4 regions of the Streptomyces sp. KL116D genome follow, and region 2 is predicted to be linked to each of the others. Evidence: riboswitches for the same ligand, from Rfam matches in the RefSeq annotation. Region 2 holds a riboswitch; each other region holds the start of a gene.
The links. Region 2 has a riboswitch for cobalamin ahead of RBJ77_RS24000 (5-methyltetrahydropteroyltriglutamate--homocysteine S-methyltransferase). Riboswitches for the same ligand answer to the same signal wherever they lie in the genome.
Positions count from the first base shown of each region.

Region 1: linked by a shared signal. The riboswitch ahead of RBJ77_RS32730 ((2Fe-2S) ferredoxin domain-containing protein) and the one ahead of RBJ77_RS24000 (5-methyltetrahydropteroyltriglutamate--homocysteine S-methyltransferase) in region 2 are both predicted to bind cobalamin.
Region 3: linked by a shared signal. The riboswitch ahead of metE (5-methyltetrahydropteroyltriglutamate--homocysteine S-methyltransferase) and the one ahead of RBJ77_RS24000 (5-methyltetrahydropteroyltriglutamate--homocysteine S-methyltransferase) in region 2 are both predicted to bind cobalamin.
Region 4: linked by a shared signal. The riboswitch ahead of RBJ77_RS15940 (ABC transporter substrate-binding protein) and the one ahead of RBJ77_RS24000 (5-methyltetrahydropteroyltriglutamate--homocysteine S-methyltransferase) in region 2 are both predicted to bind cobalamin.

Region 1 is NZ_JASERH010000084.1:143,813-148,733, reverse strand. Features, by position in the region: partial or broken gene RBJ77_RS32750 (VOC family protein) at 1-365, shown strand, start outside; gene nrdR (transcriptional regulator NrdR) at 637-1,125, shown strand; gene RBJ77_RS32740 ((2Fe-2S)-binding protein) at 1,362-1,457, opposite strand; gene RBJ77_RS32735 (hypothetical protein) at 1,424-1,636, opposite strand; partial or broken gene RBJ77_RS32730 ((2Fe-2S) ferredoxin domain-containing protein) at 1,989-2,431, opposite strand; cobalamin riboswitch at 2,489-2,611, opposite strand; gene RBJ77_RS32725 (hypothetical protein) at 2,959-3,282, shown strand; partial or broken gene RBJ77_RS32720 (glutamate synthase-related protein) at 3,294-3,587, shown strand; gene RBJ77_RS32715 (glutamate synthase-related protein) at 3,517-3,774, shown strand; gene RBJ77_RS32710 (glutamate synthase-related protein) at 3,882-4,262, shown strand; gene RBJ77_RS32705 (class I SAM-dependent methyltransferase) at 4,418-4,921, opposite strand, start outside.
Region 2 is NZ_JASERH010000059.1:4,897-9,817, forward strand. Features, by position in the region: partial or broken gene RBJ77_RS23985 (5-methyltetrahydropteroyltriglutamate--homocysteine S-methyltransferase) at 45-550, opposite strand; gene RBJ77_RS23990 (hypothetical protein) at 504-1,355, opposite strand; gene RBJ77_RS23995 (hypothetical protein) at 1,360-1,713, opposite strand; partial or broken gene RBJ77_RS24000 (5-methyltetrahydropteroyltriglutamate--homocysteine S-methyltransferase) at 1,814-2,212, opposite strand; cobalamin riboswitch at 2,410-2,631, opposite strand; gene RBJ77_RS24005 (NUDIX domain-containing protein) at 2,720-3,004, shown strand; gene RBJ77_RS24010 (hypothetical protein) at 3,345-3,677, shown strand; gene RBJ77_RS24015 (hypothetical protein) at 4,070-4,246, opposite strand; gene RBJ77_RS24020 (hypothetical protein) at 4,365-4,921, opposite strand, start outside.
Region 3 is NZ_JASERH010000084.1:148,997-153,917, forward strand. Features, by position in the region: partial or broken gene metE (5-methyltetrahydropteroyltriglutamate--homocysteine S-methyltransferase) at 33-2,389, opposite strand; cobalamin riboswitch at 2,499-2,720, opposite strand; gene RBJ77_RS32760 (NUDIX domain-containing protein) at 2,846-3,094, shown strand; gene RBJ77_RS32765 (hypothetical protein) at 3,571-3,762, shown strand; partial or broken gene RBJ77_RS32770 (pyridoxamine 5'-phosphate oxidase family protein) at 3,990-4,326, opposite strand; gene RBJ77_RS32775 (hypothetical protein) at 4,323-4,853, opposite strand; gene RBJ77_RS32780 (hypothetical protein) at 4,790-4,921, opposite strand, start outside.
Region 4 is NZ_JASERH010000040.1:12,714-17,634, forward strand. Features, by position in the region: gene RBJ77_RS15935 (hypothetical protein) at 1-1,345, shown strand, start outside; cobalamin riboswitch at 1,393-1,594, shown strand; gene RBJ77_RS15940 (ABC transporter substrate-binding protein) at 1,632-2,705, shown strand; gene RBJ77_RS15945 (FecCD family ABC transporter permease) at 2,702-3,718, shown strand; gene RBJ77_RS15950 (ABC transporter ATP-binding protein) at 3,715-4,512, shown strand; gene RBJ77_RS15955 (hypothetical protein) at 4,509-4,921, opposite strand, start outside.

The DNA of each region.
Region 1 (4,921 bases), on a different contig from region 2:
AACTCGTGCTCGGTTGCCGGGACCCCGAGGCGCTGGCCCGGTTCTGGTGCGAGGTCCTTGACTTCGTCGTACTCGGCCGCGAGGAGGACGGCAGCCTCGAGATCGGGCCGCGCGAAGGGTTCGGCGGCCCGCAGCGCCGACCATCATCCTCAGCCCCGAGGAGCCGACGGACGAGACCAAGCCCCGGCTGCACATCGACGTCAACGCCACCGATCGCGACCAGGACGCCGAACTCGAACGCCTCCTGAAGCTCGGGGCCCGCCCCGCCGACGTCGGGCAGACCGGCGACGAGTCTGGCGCACGTCCTCGCCGACCCCGAGGGCAATGCGTTCTGCCTGCTCAAGACTCGCGTTCGCCCTCTCTGACGGGGCTGCCGGGCAGCGAAGGAGGGCCGTTGCCAGTGGCTTGGAGCGGCGCGCAATTGCCCACCCGGGAGGAATTCGGCTGAAGAGGCAATCGGCTCGGCCCTCCGATTCTCGGCCCCGCTTCGACACCCGTCGGCACCCGCTCGGCACCCGTCGGCACTTCTCCGGCACTCCGCGCCGAAGGGGCCGTCCGATTTGTAGATCTGATGAATAAGCCCAGGTCAGTTCGGATATGATCGATGTCGTCGCGCGATCGGCCGGACAGCGGAAGATGCCCCGGCCGTTTCATGCATCCCGAGAGGAAACGAACGGTGTACTGCCCTTCTGCAGGCTCCCCGACAGTCGCGTCATCGACAGCCGGGCGACCGACGACGGGACGTCGATCCGCCGACGGCGGCAGTGCCCCACGTGCCAGCGGCGCTTCACCACTTTGGAGACCTACTCCCTGCTCGTGGTGAAGCGCAGTGGAGTGACCGAGCCTTTCAGTCGCACCAAGATTGTCAGCAGCGTCCGCAAGGCGTGCCAAGGCCGTCCCATCACCGAGGACATGCTCGACCGTCTCGGTCAGCAGGTCGAGGAGAACGTGCGGGCCACCGGGAGCGCGCAACTGTCCACTCACGAGGTGGGATTGGCCGTTCTCGAGCCGCTGAGCGAACTTGATCCGGTGGCTTACATGCGGTTCGCCTCCGTATACCGCGCCTTTGAATCCCTCACCGATTTCGAGAACGCCATCGCGGAGCTGCGCACCAAGTGCGGCTGATCCCCGCCCCGTTGAGTGGTGTCCGCGTCGCGGCATTCCAGCGGTCGCATTCCATGGAACGCGACGAACGCGCATCGCACGCCATTCCCTGACTGCCCGCGGCTGCTCCCTGACTGCCGTCTTCCCGGCGGTCGGTCAGTCCGTGCATTGCGGGCAGGTTCAGGCAGTTGAGCTCGTGATCGTGTCGGTGCTCCTTGCGGTCCGCCTCGTCGCGTCACCGCGCTCACAGGCAGCAGTCACTCGCATTTGCCGCCGTTCGAGGCACGGTAGAGCAGGCAGCAGCTGCGCCGCCGGAACGTCAGATCCGGGCCGGTGACGCTGCCCGTACCCACGAGGCGTCCCGTGCCCAGCGGTCGCGGGTCAGACGGAGCACCGCCGAGCGCGCGTCGGGCGGACTCGCAGCGAGCACGGCGGCGGACCCTACGAGCGCGGAGGCGACGTTCCCGTCCAGGAGCCGCCGCGCGACCTTCACCTCGAACGTGCCCTCCAACTCCGCCAAGGGATGGGCCACTTGCTCGTACACCCCGACCGCCACGTCAGCGGTTCGCCTGCCGGGCGGCCTTCGGGAGGCCCCTGCAACCGGACGGCCGAGGTGTCGTCGACCCATTCCAGGTTCCTCAGGTCGGGCACGATCCCGTGCAGGACGGTGCACGCCAGGAGTGGTGACCACAGCCGGGCCGCGGCCCCAGGTGCACCATCGACACTCCGACGCGTGCCTCGCTCGTCCCGAACCTGCGGTTCACCTCGCGTGCGCGCTCGGCGAATCCGTCCGCGAACGACGCGTGGCCCTTCGCGGACCGGCCGCGCCGGCCGTGCTGGGCAGGTCGAAGAATCCGCCCAGTCCGGCCACGTCGCGCAGCGCGTCACCCACAGAGGCGGAGGCCGCCCTCGCCCGCTCCTCCATACCGGAACCGCTCACCGTGTCGTCCGGCGCCGGGAGGCGTGACGACGTACAGGTCGAGGATCTCGGGCATCGGCGCGACGCCGGGCCCGCCCTCCCGCACCCACGTGACGATGTCCTCCGTCGCCTCCGGGTCGTTGACGAGCCCAGAGCCACACCGGACGCGCTCCGCCGGCGCGTCCCTCGGCCGACGGTTGCACCACGATGACGTTCGCCTGCTCGCACACGTCCAGACATTCCGAGACGCGCACGGGAACCGCGGACCGCAACCGTGCCGTCTGCGCCGCGTGGTCACCGGCCACCTTCACCGTGCCGCAGCAACGGTCGGCACACCACCACCCGGCTCGGAGCCGCTTCCCGCGCGCCCTCGGCCGGCGTCGCGACTCCGGTCGGTGTTCCTGTCATGCCCCACTCCTCTCACCGGGAGATCCGCCCCGGTACCCGTCGAGGAGGCGACAGCGTGAGTCTCCTGGCTCTCGGGTCACCGCCGGTCCCGGCCTTCCCACCCGTACGGGCAGTGGCCTTTCGGGATCGGCTCACCGATCACAGTGGCGGTACCGCGCCGGAATCGCACCGGCTTCCTCTGTCCGCCATCGCCTTTAAATCGTCGGCCATCCTCTCACGCTCCCGAGTCCAGAACTGCCCGCGCTGCGCGGCGCTGACGCACAGGGCTGAGCCGTCCGCCGTCGCTCCGGACCTCTAGGCTCGTGGGGCGTCGCGTCGTCGGGCACCGGCCCATGCCGGTCGGATCCGTCGTCGGGCGTCCATGACGTCCGCCGCCGCTACGGCGGTTGCGTCGGGGATCCAGCAGTCGAGGAAAGGGAACGTTCATGCGTGCTCGGAGCATCTGCGTGCGGCCGCCGCGGCGGATTGGCCCTGGTGGCGGCCCGCGACCTCGTCCAGAAGAAGCACGCGCTCCTCAGGAACTTCCCGTGCTCGGGCACGCCCGGTACCTGCTGGAGGCGATCGGCCCTGAGCTGCGGCAGTACGTCGTGACCTCCAACGACGAGGAACGCGCCTGTTCAGCCAGCGACCAGCGCAGCTGGATCTACGCGTCGGCGAAGAGTGAGAACAACTACTTCGGGTTCGGCACCGACAACGACGTCGAGCACGTGCAGGGCCACGCCTACATCAAGCAGCGCACGTTCGCCGGGCACTGCCCGATCTGCACGACCGCGCAGGCGCCGCTGCCCTCGGCCAAGGTACTGGCGGGCCGCGCGGGCGGGCCAAGGCGTTCCGGCCGGCCAGCGTCGTGAACATATCGGCGATGAGCTTCGGTTCGCTGTCGGGACCCGCCATCACGGCGCTCAACAAGGGCGCGGCGCTGGCCGGCACGATGCACAACACCGGCGAGGGCGGCCTCTCCGAGTACCACCGCAGCGGCGGTGACCTCGTCCTGCAGATCGGCACGTCGTACTTCGGCTGCCGCAACGACGACGGCACCTTCAACCTCGACAAGCTCAAGGCCGTGGTCGCGGGCGCCCCGCGAGATGGCACTGGAGATCAAGCTGTCCCAGGGCGCCAAGCCGGGGCTCGGCGGGATGCTGCCGGGTGCGAAGGTGACCCCGAGATCGCCCGCATCCGCGGCATCCCGGTGGGCAAGGACTGCGCCTCTCCCGGCACAGCGCCTTCCACGACGTCGACTCGATGCTCGACTTCGTGGAACTGCTCGCCACCGAGACCGGACTGCCGGCCGATCAAGAGCGCCGTGGGCGACATGGGCTTCTGGGAGGAGCTGGCCACGCTGATGGCGCGGGGTGACCGCGGCGTCGACTTCGTGACCATCGACGGCGGCGAGGGCGGCACCGGGCGGCTCCGCTGATCTTCGCCGACTCCGTGTCGGTGCCGTTCCGGGATGGGCTTCTCCCGCGTCTACCCCGCGTTCGCCGAGCGGGGCCTGACGGACGACGTCACCTTCATCGGGTCCGGCAAGCTCGGTCTGCCGGAGAACGCCGCGGTGGCCTTCGCCCTGGGCGTCGACATGATGATCAACGTGGCCCGCGAGGCCATGCTGTCCATCGGCTGCATCCAGGCCCAGAAGTGCCACACGGACAAGTGCCCGACCGGTATCGCCACCCAGGCCCGTGGCTGGTGCGCGGCGTCGACGCGCCGTCGAAGCCCAGCGGGCCGCTTTCGTCTACCTGCGCACTCTGCGCCGGGAGTTGCTGAAGATCTCGGGCGCTGCTCGGCGTCGCCCATCCGTCGCTCATCACCCCCGCCGACATCGACATCATGAACGGCGACTACGACGCCCGCAGCCTGGCGAGCGTCTACGGCTACAAGGACGGCTGGGGCGAACTCGGCACGGACCTCGCCCAGGAGATCACCGCGCTGCTCACCACCGCCGGCCGCCGACCGGAAGCCGACCGCCGGCTGAGCTCGCGGACCGCGTCACGGACGCCGGAGCCTGACGGCCAGGAAGTGCGGCTGCTGGTGGGTCTTGTCGTGCCGGCGGACGTCGACCTGCCGGGCCTCCGGCGTGGCGCGCGGTTCCCTCAGCTCTTCCAGCACGAATCCGGCCCCGAGCAGCTCTCCCAGGAACTGTTCCAGCGTCATGCGCCAGTAGCTGAGGGCGTATCCGTCGCCGAAGGGAAGCTCCACCCGCTCACCGGCGAAGTAGGAACCGCCGAAGTAGGTCCAGTCGCCGGTGGGGTGGGTGGTGGAGACCAGCAGCGTGCCACCCGGCCGCAGCACGCGTCGTACTTCCGCGAGCAGTTGGGCCCGTGCGTCGATGTGGTGGTAGACGAGGGCCATCACGGCGAGGTCGAACGACTGGTCCGCCAGGAACGACAGGGGCTCCTCCAGGTCGTGCTGGTGCAGGACGGCTCTGTCGCCGAGCCGTTCCCGTGCGGCCCGCAGCAGGGTCTCGCTGCCCTCGACGCCGACCACCTGCCG
Region 2 (4,921 bases):
GGCCAGCCGCGGGTCTTCAGACCGCAGTCCGGGTTGACCCAGAGCCGCTCGGCGGGGATGGCCTCAAGTCCCGTACGCAGCAGGGCGGATGCCCTCGTCGCGGCTGGGGACGCGGGGAGTGGATGTCGTAGACGCCGGGCCCGGCCTCGCGCGGGTAGCCGTGCTCGGCCAGTTCGCGGGCGACCTGCATGTGTGAGCGCGCCGCCTCCAGGCTGATCACGTCCGCGTCGAGATCGTCGATCGCCTGCACGATGTCGCCGAACTCGGCGTAGCACATGCGCGTGTGGATCTGCGTCTCCGGCCGCACGCCGGCAGTGGTGACCCGGAACGCCTCGGTGGCCCAGGCCAGGTAGTCGGCGTGGTCGGCGGCGCGCAGCGGGAGGGTCTGCGCAGCGCGGGCTCGTCGACCCTGGATGACCGAAGTGCCGTTCGCCTCCAGGTCGTTGACCTCGTCGCGCAGGGCGAGGGCGACCTGGCGCGCGGTGTCGCCGAGGGGCTGGTCGTCACGGACGAACGACCAGGCGAGCATGGTGACCGGCCCGGTGAGCATGCCCCTGACGGGGCGGCCCGTCAGGGGACTGCGCGTACGCGGTCCAGCGCACCGTCATCGGCTCGGGCCGGGAGATGTCGCCGGCCAGGACCGGCGGGCGGACGTAGCGGGTGCCGTAGGACTGCACCCAGCCGGCCTGCAGGGCGAGATAGCCGGTGAGCCGCTCGGCGAAGTACTGCACCATGTCGTTGCGTTCGGGCTCGCCGTGCACGAGGACGTCGATGCCGGTCTTCTCCTGGAAGGAGATGACGTCGCGGATCTCGGTCCTGATGCGTTCCTCGTAGCCCGCGGTGTCGATGCGGCCGGACCTCAGGTCGGCGCGCGGTGCGCAGTTCGGTGGTCTGCGGGAAGGAACCGATCGTGGTGGTCGGCAGCAGCGGCAGATCGAGGTGGGCGCGCTGGGCGGCGGCCCGCTCCGCGGGTGGGCCTGGGCGCGCCGGGTGTCGGCCTCGGTGACGGCCAGCGGCGCGGGCCCGGACGGCCGGGTCGCGGGTGATCGGGGAGGCGGCGCGGGAGGACAGGGCGGCCCGGTTGACGGCGAGTTCGGCGGTGATCGCGTCGGTGCCCTGGGCGAGGCCCTTGGCGAGCGTGGCGATCTCGGCGGTCTTCTGCCGGGCGAAGGCCAGCCAGCGCAGGATCTGCGGATCGATGTCGCGCTCCAGCGACGCGTCCAGGGGGACGCAGGAGCGAGGAAGAGGCGGCCACGTCGACCCGGTCGGCGAGGCCCAGCAGGTGCCGAGCGTGGCGAGGACTGCTCCAGGTCGTTGACCCAGATGTTGCGGCCGCTGACGACCCCGGCGACCAGGCGCTTAGCCGGGCAGTCCGCCGACGGCGGCGAGAGCGTCGAGGTTGGCGGCGGCCGCTTCGGGTGAAGTCGAGGGCGAGTCCGTCGACCGGGGACGCCTGGCGAGGACGGGCAGGGCGTCGCCGAGGCGGTCGAAGTAGCTGGCGACCAGGAGCTTGGGCCCGGTCGGTGAGGGCACCGAGATCAGCGGTAGAGCGCGCGCGGCGGCGTTGAGTTCCGCGGGGGTGCGGTCCTGGACCAGGGCGGGCTCGTCGAGTTGCACCCACTCGGCGCCCGCCGCGCGCAGGTCGGCGAGGACCTCGGCGTAGACGGGCAGCAGCCGGTCCAGGAGGGTCAGCGGGTCGAAGTCGGCGGCCACACCGGGGGCGGGCTTGGCGAGGGGAGGGAGGTACGTGACCGCCGACCAGGACCGGCCGGGCGACCAGTCCGAGGGCCAGGGCCTCCTTGAGTTCCGCGACCTGCTTCGTGGAGTCGGCCGTGAAGACGGTGCCGGGCCCCAACTCGGGCACCAGGTAGTGGTAGCTGGTGTCGAACCACTTGGTCATCTCCAGCGGCGCGACGTCCCGCGTGCCGCGGGCCATCGCGAAGAGGCCGTCCAGGGCGTCGGCGTCCACGGCGGCCCGGTGGCGTTCGGGGATCGCACCGACCATCACGGTCGTGTCGAGGACGTGGTCGTAGAGGGAGAAGTCGCCGGTGGGGACTTCGGTGATCCCGGCGGCGGCCAGTTCCTGCCAGTTGGTGCGGCGCAGGCCGGCGGCGGTGGCCCGGAGGGCGTCGGAGGTGACGCGGCCCTTCCAGTAGCCCTCGACGGCCTTCTTGAGCTCGCGGTTCTGGCCCCGGCGCGGGTAGCCGTACACGGTGGCCCGTGCCGCCGCGGCTGCGTCCTGGTGGTCACGGAGATCTCCTTCGAGAGACGTATCCCTGGGGGTCCCGAGGACCTGTACGCACGAAGGAGTGACACGGACGGCGGTGCGCTCGCGCCGGGATGGCGCGGTCGTCCGCCTGATGTGTACGCCGACCCGCCCACGAGGTCACTGGGATGTCCGTGCGCGTCGTACGCCCACGGGCAGGTGGCAGGTCTTCGGACTCGTGAGCACGTCCATCCGACCGGACGGACTCCTAGTGGCCGTCGCTTCCCAGATCCCTTGCCGGGACCCAGTGCGTATGACGGCGGTCGTTCTCACTCACCGCTGCGGCAGTCCCGGAATTCCACCGGGTTCCCTCTCTGCGACGCCCTGTCCGGCTGACAGGGCGAACCAGCTGCGGGAGCCACCTTATGGGTTCGCGGTCGAGGATCGCTGGGTCGTCCGGAATCAGGAGGGTGAAGTGAGACACGTCGACGGGTGGCGGCGCAGGAGGCCGGGGTGCGCGGAAGGCTGATCGGGCCTGCACAATGCAGGGATGGATCATGCAGTCATGAAGGTCGTCGCGGCGGCCGTGGTCGAGGACAGGAAGCTGCTCGTCGTGAGCAAGCAGGCAGCGCCGGACGTCTTCACATTCCGGGTGGCAAGCCCGAGGCCGGAGAACAGCCCGAAGAGACCCTGGAACGGGAGTTGCGGGAAGAACTGGGTGTAGAGCTGCGGACACGCTCGAACATCTCGCGGTGGTGGAGGAGACGGCAGCGCTGGAAGGCGTGCCCATGCAGCTGACCGTGTTCTCCCGGGCGACGCTGATCGGTGACCCGGTCCCCCGCGGCCGAGCTGGCGGCCCTTCGCTGGACCGACGGCCGGGACGCGGGCCTGCGGGTTGGCGCCGGCCGTCGAGCACCACCTGCTGCCGTTGCTGCGCCGCCAGGAGTGCTTCGGGACGTCCAGCGGCGGGTGACACGGGCCGAGGGGGTGCCGGCGGGTGACACGGGCCGAGGGCGTGCTGCGTGAAAGCGAACAACGCCAACAGTCGTCGCGACCTCCCGCCAGACTGGAGCGGCGCACGAGGTCGTCCGACCGAGAGGCGCAGCGGCGGCACGAGGCGCGACAGAGAGTTTCGATCATGGCTGACTTCATCCGCACGGGGAGACTGTTCCGGATCGTCCGGTCTGATCCGTCCCACCGGCAGCTCTTCCTGCAGAGCAGCGACGACGGCGGACCGACCACCACGCGCATCGAGATATACACGCATTACGTGGAGCTGATGCTCCTTCAGCCCGTCTACGGCAACGGTCTCCACATCCGGCGCGCCGCCTCCGGGGAGTTCGCCGTGCTGCAGGAGCGGCACTGGCTGGATCCGGCCGACGCCGAGTACACGTGGATGCTGGAGCCTGACGGGGACAGCGCTTCGTCATCGGGGGCATCCCGAGCTGGCGCGAGGCGGAGTACGAGCTGATGGGCGACCGGGAATTCCTGTTCGACTGGTCCAAGCCGTGGCCGCCGGACTTCCCGGTGGAGACGGGCCACGTCCTCTGACCCGCCCCGCCACGGGGCCTGGGTTCCCTGCCTGGTGGGGCCTTCTCGGTCTGCTCGGTCGGTGGCCGGCATCCACCGGTCGGGCTCACTCGTACCGGTAGTTGAGCGACTCTGCCTCCGCCCGCTCGACGTCGGCGATCGTCAGCCCCGGCCGGCGCAGCAACGACTTGGGGCGTTCTGCGGGTGTCCAGACGCTCGTTGCCGGTCGCGTCCGGTATCGCCACCGTCCGTGCGTCGAGGACGGAGGCGAACCCGGCGGGGCCGCCGCGCGGGGGAGACGTCGCAGGGTGCCCTCGGCGTCCGTGTCGGCGATCAGGGCCAGCGACGAGGCAGGCGATCAACTGCCGGGTATGGTCGGTGAGTTCGGTCATCTGCTTCCGGTACGGCCGCGTCGCTGGGCGCCGCGTAGGTCTGGCGCAGCGTCTCGTGGTCGGGCACCGCGTCGAGGAGGAGCGAGTCGAAGGCGCTGCGGGCCAGGGAGGTCGTCATGCCTCTGGCCCTAGAGTGGGGCCGATGGCTCCTGGCGGGTGGGTGGCCTCCCGACGTGGAGACCGGAGGGTGGGGGCTGAACACCATCGCCGGCGCACAACCCGCCAACTCGCCGCCTTTAGGTTCGGCCCGGTTCGGCCTGGCCCGGCGCCCGTGCCTCGGCTACCCGGCGATGTAGCCGACCTCGGATGGCGCGACGACGCGCCCCACAGCACGTGCCCGGTGTCCGGGCGGCCGCGCAGGTGCAGATCGAAGAAGGCCCGCACGGTCGCCCGCACGCCGGCCACCGCCCGGTCGGCGGGGATCGCGCCGATCTGCAGCGTGTCGCGGACCGGCTCCGGGGACCTGCGGGGGCGAGCGCCACGATGTCGGTGAAACAGTTGTGGTCGGCGTCCGCGAGGCGAAGGCAGCGGCGCCAGTCGCTCAGGTGCGCCCAGAACGGGGGCCAGGACCCGTCCTGCTGGTTCAGTCCGTCGTGGACGACCGTGTCCATGAGCAGGAACGGCCGGTCGAGGCCGTGCTCGACCACCGGCCCGTACGCAGCGCCGTCCAGATCGATGCCGGCGCGCACCCGCTCGTCCAGGAACATCACCGACGCGGGACGCCGCGCCGCCCCGGGAGTGGCCGAACGCGCCGACGCGCGTGAGGTCCAGCGCCCGGTGCAGTCCGCGGGAG
Region 3 (4,921 bases), on a different contig from region 2:
CGGCCCGGCGGTGTCAGAGACGCGGGAGTGTCGAGCTCGGCGCGGACGGTGCGGGCGGCGGCGACGAGGTTCTCCAGGGACGCGCGCGTCTCGGGCCAGCCGCGGGTCTTCAGACCGCAGTCCGGGTTGACCCAGAGCCGCTCGGCGGGGATGGCCTCAAGTCCCGTACGCAGCAGGGCGGATGCCTCGTCGCGGCTGGGGACGCGGGGAGTGGATGTCGTAGACGCCGGGCCCGGCCTCGCGCGGGTAGCCGTGCTCGGCCAGTTCGCGGGCGACCTGCATGTGTGAGCGCGCCGCCTCCAGGCTGATCACGTCCGCGTCGAGATCGTCGATCGCCTGCACGATGTCGCCGAACTCGGCGTAGCACATGCGCGTGTGGATCTGCGTCTCCGGCCGCACGCCGGCAGTGGTGACCCGGAACGCCTCGGTGGCCCAGGCCAGGTAGTCGGCGTGGTCGGCGGCGCGCAGCGGGAGGGTCTCGCGCAGCGCGGGCTCGTCGACCTGGATGACCGAAGTGCCGTTCGCCTCCAGGTCGTTGACCTCGTCGCGCAGGGCGAGGGCGACCTGGCGCGCGGTGTCGCCGAGGGGCTGGTCGTCACGGACGAACGACCAGGCGAGCATGGTGACCGGCCCGGTGAGCATGCCCTGACGGGGCGGCCCGTCAGGGACTGCGCGTACGCGGTCCAGCGCACCGTCATCGGCTCGGGCCGGGAGATGTCGCCGGCCAGGACCGGCGGGCGGACGTAGCGGGTGCCGTAGGACTGCACCCAGCCGGCCTGCAGGGCGAGATAGCCGGTGAGCCGCTCGGCGAAGTACTGCACCATGTCGTTGCGTTCGGGCTCGCCGTGCACGAGGACGTCGATGCCGGTCTTCTCCTGGAAGGAGATGACGTCGCGGATCTCGGTCCTGATGCGTTCCTCGTAGCCCGCGGTGTCGATGCGGCCGGACCTCAGGTCGGCGCGCGCGGTGCGCAGTTCGGTGGTCTGCGGGAAGGAACCGATCGTGGTGGTCGGCAGCAGCGGCAGATCGAGGTGGGCGCGCTGGGCGGCGGCCCGCTCCGCGGGTGGGCCTGGGCGCGCCGGGTGTCGGCCTCGGTGACGGCCAGCGGCGCGGGCCCGGACGGCCGGGTCGCGGGTGATCGGGGAGGCGGCGCGGGAGGACAGGGCGGCCCGGTTGACGGCGAGTTCGGCGGTGATCGCGTCGGTGCCCTGGGCGAGGCCCTTGGCGAGCGTGGCGATCTCGGCGGTCTTCTGCCGGGCGAAGGCCAGCCAGCGCAGGATCTGCGGATCGATGTCGCGCTCCAGCGACGCGTCCAGGGGGACGTGCAGGAGCGAGGAAGAGGCGGCCACGTCGACCCGGTCGGCGAGGCCCAGCAGGTGCCGAGCGTGGCGAGGACTGCTCCAGGTCGTTGACCCAGATGTTGCGGCCGCTGACGACCCCGGCGACCAGGCGCTTAGCCGGGCAGTCCGCCGACGGCGGCGAGAGCGTCGAGGTTGGCGGCGGCCGCTTCGGTGAAGTCGAGGGCGAGTCCGTCGACCGGGGACGCCTGGCGAGGACGGGCAGGGCGTCGCCGAGGCGGTCGAAGTAGCTGGCGACCAGGAGCTTGGGCCGGTCGGTGAGGGCACCGAGATCAGCGGTAGAGCGCGCGCGGCGGCGTTGAGTTCCGCGGGGGTGCGGTCCTGGACCAGGGCGGGCTCGTCGAGTTGCACCCACTCGGCGCCCGCCGCGCGCAGGTCGGCGAGGACCTCGGCGTAGACGGGCAGCAGCCGGTCCAGGAGGGTCAGCGGGTCGAAGTCGGCGGCCACACCGGGGGCGGGCTTGGCGAGGAGGAGGTACGTGACCGCCGACCAGGACCGGCCGGGCGACCAGTCCGAGGGCCAGGGCCTCCTTGAGTTCCGCGACCTGCTTCGTGGAGTCGGCCGTGAAGACGGTGCCGGGCCCCAACTCGGGCACCAGGTAGTGGTAGCTGGTGTCGAACCACTTGGTCATCTCCAGCGGCGCGACGTCCGCGTGCCGCGGGCCATCGCGAAGAGGCCGTCCAGGGCGTCGGCGTCCACGGCGGCCCGGTGGCGTTCGGGGATCGCACCGACCATCACGGTCGTGTCGAGGACGTGGTCGTAGAGGGAGAAGTCGCCGGTGGGGACTTCGGTGATCCCGGCGGCGGCCAGTTCCTGCCAGTTGGTGCGGCGCAGGCCGGCGGCGGTGGCCCGGAGGGCGTCGGAGGTGACGCGGCCCTTCCAGTAGCCCTCGACGGCCTTCTTGAGCTCGCGGTTCTGGCCCGGCGCGGGTAGCCGTACACGGTGGCCCGTGCCGCCGCGGCTGCGTCCTGGTGGTCACGGAGATCTCCTTCGAGAGACGTATCCCTGGGGTCCCGAGGACCTGTACGCACGAAGGAGTGACACGGACGGCGGTGCGCTCTCGCGCCGGATGGCGCGGTCGTCCGCCTGATGTGTACGCCGACCCGCCCACGAGGTCACCGGGATGTCCGTGCGCGCGTCGTACGCCCACGGGCAGGTGGCAGGTCTTCGGACTCGTGAGCACGTCCATCCGACCGGACGGACTCCTAGTGGCCGTCGCTTCCCAGATCCCTTGCCGGGACCCAGTGCGTATGACGGCGGTCGTTCTCACTCACCGCTGCGGCAGTCCCGGAATTCCACCGGGTTCCCTCTCTGCGACGCCCTGTCCGGCTGACAGGGCGAACCAGCTGCGGGAGCCACCTTATGGGTTCGCGGTCGAGGATCGCTGGGTCGTCCGGAATCGGGAGGGTGAAGTGAGACACGTCGACGGGTGGCGGCGCAGGAGGCCGGGGTGCGCGGAAGGCTGATCGGGCCTGCACAATGCAGGGATGGATCATGCAGTCATGAAGGTCGTCGCGGCGGCCGTGGTCGAGGACGGGAAGCTGCTCGTCGTGAGCAAGCAGGCAGCGCCGGACGTCTTCTACATTCCGGGTGGCAAGCCCGAGGCCGGAGAACAGCCCGAAGAGACCCTGGAACGGGAGTTGCGGGAAGAACTGGGTGTAGAGCTGCGGACACGCTCGAACATCTCGCGGTGGTGGAGGAGACGGCAGCGCTGGAAGGCGTGCCCATGCAGCTGACCGTGTTCTCCCGCGACGCTGATCGGTGACCCGGTCCCCGCGGCCGAGCTGGCGGCCCTTCGCTGGACCGACGGCCGGGACGCGGGCCTGCGGTTGGCGCCGGCCGTCGAGCACCACCTGCTGCCGTTGCTGCGCCGCCAGGAGTGCTCGGGACGTCCAGCGGCGGGTGACACGGGCCGAGGGGGTGCCGGCGGGTGACACGGGCCGAGGGCGTGCTGCGTGGAAGCGAACAACGCCAACAGTCGTCGCGACCTCCGCCAGACTGGAGCGGCGCACGAGGTCGTCGACCGAGAGGCGCAGCGGCGGCACGAGGCGCGACAGAGAGTTTCGATCATGGCTGACTTCATCCGCACGGGGAGACTGTTCCGGATCGTCCGGTCTCGATCCGTCCCACCGGCAGCTCTTCCTGCAGAGCGAAGCGACGACGGCGGACCGACCACCACGCGCATCGAGATATACATCGCTACGTGGAGCTGATGCTCCTTCAGCCCGTCTACGGCAACGGTCTCCACATCCGGCGCGCCGCCTCCGGGGAGTTCGCCGTGCTGCAGGAGCGGCACCGGCTGGATCCGGCCGACGCCGAGTACACGTGGATGCTGGAGCCTGACGGGGACAGCGCTTCGTCATCGGGGGCATCCCGAGCTGGCGCGAGGCGGAGTACGAGCTGATGGGCGACCGGGAATTCCTGTTCGACTGGTCCAAGCCGTGGCCGCCGGACTTCCCGGTGGAGACGGGCCACGTCCTCTGACCCGCCCGCCACGGGGCCTGGGTTCCTGCCTGCGGGGCCTTCTCGGTCTGCTCGGTCGGTGGCCGGCATCCACCGGTCGGGCTCACTCGTACCGGTAGTTGAGCGACTCCGCCTCCGCCCGCTCGACGTCGGCGATCGTCAGCCCCGGCCGGCGCAGCAGCGACTTGGGGCGTTCTGCAGGGTGTCCAGACGCTCGTTGCCGGTCGCGTCCGGTATCGCCACCGTCCGTGCGTCGAGGACGGAGGCGAACCCGGCGGGGCCGCCGCGCGGGGAGACGTCGCAGGTGCCCTCGGCGTCCGTGTCGGCGATCAGGGCCAGCGACGAGGCAGGCGATCAACTGCCGGGTATGGTCGGTGAGTTCGGTCATCTGCTTCCGTACGGCCGCGTCGCTGGGCGCCGCGTAGGTCTGGCGCAGCGTCTCGTGGTCGGGCACCGCGTCGAGGAGGAGCGAGTCGAAGGCGCTGCGGGCCAGGGAGGTCGTCATGCCTCTGGCCCTAGAGTGGGGCCGATGGCTCCTGGCGGGTGGGTGGCCTCCCGACGTGGAGACCGGAGGGTGGGGGCTGAACACCATCGCCGGCGCACAACCCGCCAACTCGCCGCCTTTAGGTTCGGCCCGGTTCGGCCTGGCCCGGCGCCCGTGCCTCGGCTACCCGGCGATGTAGCCGACCTCGGATGGCGCGACGACGCGCCCCACAGCACGTGCCCGGTGTCCGGGCGGCCGCGCAGGTGCAGATCGAAGAAGGCCCGCACGGTCGCCCGCACGCCGGCCACCGCCCGGTCGGCGGGGATCGCGCCGATCTGCAGCGTGTCGCGGACCGGCTCGGGGACCTGCGGGGCGAGCGCCACGATGTCGGTGAAACAGTTGTGGTCGGCGTCCGCGAGGCGAAGGCAGCGGCGCCAGTCGCTCAGGTGCGCCCAGAACGGGGGCCAGGACCCGTCCTGCTGGTTCAGTCCGTCGTGGACGACCGTGTCCATGAGCAGGAACGGCCGGTCGAGGCCGTGCTCGACCACCGGCCCGTACAGCAGCGCCGTCCAGATCGATGCCGGCGCGCACCCGCTCGTCCAGGAACATCACCGAC
Region 4 (4,921 bases), on a different contig from region 2:
CACGGCCGTCGGGGTCGGCCTGGTGGAGTCGCTGGCGGCCGTCCTGCTCCTGGTCTCGCTCACGGCCCTGTGGTTCCTCGGCCCCTCGCGGCCCGACCGGCGGCTGACGCGGCTGGGACAGCCGCTCCTCGTGGGCGGGGTGCTCGCCGCCGTCGCCGTGGCCGTGATCCGGGTCGTCACCGGCGGGCGCGTCGTCGACCCGCCCGCCCAGTGGCCGACGAGCCTGGCCCGGCTCGTCGACGACGTGCAGCACGGCGCCGTCGGCCACATCACCGGCACCGCGCTGCTCGCGGCGGCCGTCCCGGTGGTCGCGGGAGTCGTGCTGACCGGGGTCGGCCGGTATCTGTGGGTACGGCGGCCGCGGGCCCTGCCTTCGCGGCGGATCGTCGGGGTCGGCGCGGGGGCCGCCGCCGTCGCCGTGGCGGGCATGGTCGCCGTGCCGCTCGTGACCAGCCCCGCGGCGCCACGCGTGTGCCAGGGCAGCGCGGCGCTCTGCGACCGCCCGTACGACGAGGTGGCGTACCTGACGTCGCACAACGCGATGTCGACGACGGTCGACCGGTTCATCGGGCCGCTCCAGGACCCCGGGATCACCGCGCAGCTGGACGACGGGGTGCGGGCCCTGCAGATCGACACCTACCGGTGGGAGCGGCCCGACGAGATCACCGCGCGGCTCGCCGACTCCGACTTCACGTCCGCGCAGCGGGAGTTCATCGCCGACGCGGTCAACCGGTTCAATCCGCCGCGCGACGGGCTGTGGCTGTGCCACTCGGTGTGCAGGGCAGGGGCGATCGCGCTGGTGCCGACGCTGCGGGAGATCGGCGACTGGATGCGGGAGCATCCGACGGAGGTCGTCACGCTGATCATCCAGGACGCGATCAGCGGACAGGACACGGAACAGGCCTTCACCGAGGCCGGGTTGACCGATCTGATCCACACGCCCGACCCGGACCCCGCGAAGCCGTGGCCGACGCTCGGCGAGATGACGGACAGCGGCCGGCGCCTCGTCGTCTTCGCCGAACAGGCCGACGGGCCCGCGGACTGGTACCGCAACTTCTACCGCTACGGCATGGAGACCCCGTTCGCCTTCCGCTCCCCCGACGCGATGACCTGCGCCCCGTACCGCGGCGGCGACGACCGCCGGCTCTTCCTGCTCAACCACTTCATCACCATCGACGGCGGCAGCCGCCTCGACGCGGGCACGGTCAACGCGCGCCGCTTCCTGCTCGACCGGGCGCACCGCTGCGAGCGGGAACGCGGCCGCCCGGTCACCTTCGTCGCCGTCGACTACACCACGATCGGCGACGCGCAGGGCGCCGTGGCGGCGCTCAACGCGGAACGCTGACGCCGGCCGCCCCGTTCGCCCCGGCCGGCCGGGCCGTGCACCTCCTGTGATAGCTTCCGAACGCCAGTCGTACCTTTGTGCGTACTTGTACGTACACGGGTCAGGGAATCCGGTGGAAGTCCGGAACTGACGCGCAGCGGTGAGGGTGACGGGCGGGGCAACTGCCACTGGGCCGGGAGACCGGCCTGGGAAGGCGCTCCGTCCGGACGATCCCGAGTCCGAAGACCTGCTGGCGGCCTCCGGAACCGATCAGCGGCCGGGGGCGGACCGTAGGCCGGCTCCGCGTATGAGCCCTGGACGCAGAGGAACTCCCGTGCCGTTCGCACGTCAAGTCCGCCGTGCCGCACCGCTGTTGGCGGGTGCGCTGCTGCTCACCGGATGCGGCGGCTCCACAACCGCCACCACCGACGACGGAGCGCGGGCGGCCGTCACCCTGGACAACTGCGGCACGAAGGTCCGGGTCGAGCGCACCCCGCGCCGCGCCGTCGCCCTCGACCAGGGCTCCGCCGAGATCATGCTCTCGCTCGGTCTCGCCGACCGGATGGTGGGCACCGCGACCTGGACCGATCCGGTCCTGAAGAACCTGGCGAAGGCGAACGCGAAGGTGCCCCGGCTGGCCGACCGCTATCCGTCCTTCGAGAAGGTCCTGGACACCGAACCGGACTTCGCCGCCGCCTCGTTCACGTACACGCTCGGCAAGGGCGGGGTGGCGCCCCGGGAGGAGTTCGAGAAGCTCGGCGTCCCCACCTACCTCTCCCCCACCGACTGCGTGGGCAAGGACAACAGCGGCGACGGCGACGGGAAGCGCACGACCGCGCTCAGCCTCGACACGGTCTACGGCGAGATCCGCGACCTGGCGCGCGTCTTCGACGTCGAGGAGCGCGGCGAGAAGCTCATCGGCCGGCTCAAGGCCCGGGTCAGCGAGGCGACGTCGGGCATCGACGCCGAGGACGTGACCCTGCTGCACTGGTTCGCGAACTCCGACTCGCCCTACATGGCGGGCTGTTGCGGCGCGCCGGGCATCGTCACGAAGGAGCTCGGCGCGCGGAACGTCTTCGACGACACGCGCGAGGAGTGGCCGCAGGTCAACTGGGAGACCGTCGCGGACCGCGACCCGGACGTGCTCGTCATCGGCGATCTGACGCGCCGCTCGCAGTCGGCGGAGTCCGCCGCGCAGAAGATCGAGTTCCTGGAGTCCGACCCGGTCACCAAGAACATGACGGCCGTCCGCAAGAAGCGGTACGTGCTGCTCAGCGGGCAGGCGATGAACCCGACCATCCGTACCGTCGACGGCATCGAGCAAGTGGCCGCCGCCCTGCGCGAGTTCGGCCTCGTCGGCGCCGGGAAGCAGGCCGGGTGACCGCGCTGCGCCCCGGCCTCTCCTGGGCGGCCGGCCTGCTCGCGCTGTGCGCGTCGGTCGCCGTCGCGATCACCGTGGGCCCGGCGCAGATCCGGGTCGGTGACGTCTGGTCGACGGTGGCCGCCCACGCCGGCTGGGGCGTCTCGGACCTGTCGCCGATCCGGGACGGCATCGTCTGGAACCTGCGGCTGCCGCGCACGCTGCTGGCCGCGGTGTGCGGGGCGGGCCTCGCGGTGTGCGGCACGGTGCTCCAGGCGCTGCTGCGCAATCCGCTCGCGGACCCGTTCGTGCTGGGCGTGTCGTCGGGGGCGTCGACCGGGGCCGTGCTCGTCGTGGTGCTGGGGCTCGGCGGCGGGGCGCTCTCGGTGTCCGGCGGCGCGTTCCTCGGCGCGCTCGTCTCGTTCGCGATGGTGCTGCTGCTCAGCCACACGCTGGGCGGCACCACGGACCGGGTGGTGCTCTGCGGGGTCGCCGCGATGCAGCTGTTCTCCTCGCTGACCTCGTTCGTCGTGCTGACCGCGGCGGATGCGGAGACCACGCGCGGCGTGCTGTTCTGGCTGCTCGGCTCGCTCGGCGGGGTCGGCTGGACCGAGGTGTGGCTGTGCCTGTCCGTGCTGGTCGTCGCGCTCGCCGTGTGCCTCGGGTACGGCAGGACCCTGGACGCGTTCGCGTTCGGTCCCGAGGCGGCGGCCGCGCTCGGCGTGCACGTCGCCAGGACCCGGCTCGTCCTGCTGTGCGTGACCGCGCTGCTGACCGCGGCGCTGGTCAGCGCGGCGGGCGCGATCGGCTTCGTGGGCCTGGTCCTGCCGCACGCGGCGCGCGCCCTCGTCGGCCCCGGACACACCCGGCTGCTGCCGGTCACCGCGGTGGCCGGGGCGGTGTTCCTGGTGTGGGTGGACACGTTGGCGCGTACGGTCCTCGAACCGCAGGAGGTGCCGGTGGGAGTGGTGACGTCACTGATCGGGGTGCCCGCGTTCGTGCTGGTCCTCTACCGCGGCAGGAGCGTCCGATGAGCCTGGAGGGCAAGGCGCTGTCCTGGACGCCGGGCGGTCCGCTCGTCCTGGACGGCGTGGACCTCACCCCGCGGCCCGGCTCCGTGACGGGGCTGCTCGGCCCGAACGGCTCGGGCAAGTCCACCCTGCTGCGGCTCCTCGCCGGGGTGCTCGCGCCGTCGAGCGGTGTGGTCACCCTGGACGGCGACCCGCTGTCGTCGGTGCCGCGCAGGACGGCGGCCCGGCGGATCGCCATGGTGCAGCAACAGGCGGATACCCAGGTCGAGTTGACCGTCGCCGACGTCGTGCGCCTGGGACGCGTACCGCACCGTCGCGCGTGGGCGCCCGCGTCGGCGGCCGACGAGGCAGCGGTCCGCGCCGCCCTGGACCGCAGCGGCCTGGCCGACCGGGGCCACCGGCTGTGGCACACCCTGTCGGGCGGGGAGCGCCAGCGCGTGCAGATCGCCCGCGCCCTGGCGCAGGAGCCGCGCGAGCTGCTGCTCGACGAGCCGACGAACCACCTGGACATCCAGCACCAGCTGGAGCTCCTCGACCTGATCCGCGGCCTCGACCTCACCAGCGTCGTGGCCCTGCACGACCTGAACCTGGCCGCCGCCTACTGCGACGGCGTCGTCGTCCTCGACGGCGGCCGGGTCGTCGCCGCGGGCGAACCGGCCGACGTCCTCACGGAGGGCCTCATCGCGCAGGTGTACGGGGTACGGGCCCGGGTCGTCCGTCCGGGCCCCGGCGAGCCCCCGCACATCCGCTTCCTCGGCGTCGTCGCCGGCCCCGGGGACCCCGCGGCCGGCTCCTAGACGGGGCAGGGCCGGTACTCCAGGCCCAGTTCGTGGTCGACGGCGGCGCTGGTGCGGGTCGACGCGTCGATGACCTGCTGCCACGATCCGTACTTGGCGTACAGCTGGTCGGCGGTCGGGCCGAGCGGGTTGCCGTACTTGGCGGTGTTGCGGGCCTCCAGGACGGCGACCTCCTCCGGGCTCATCCCGGCGCGGGTGATCTCCTTGGCGTCGTTGCGCATGTCGACCATGCGGCGGGCGACGTCCTCGTCGGAGGCGCCGGCGTCCCGCATCTCGGCCTGCGTGCGCCGCATGTCCTCCAGGAGCCCGTGGTAGTCCTGCCGGATGTCCCGGGCGACGACCTTCTCGGGCCAGTTCATCTCGCGGATCCGGCAGACCACGGCGTCCTTGCTCGTGCAGGGCTCGGCGG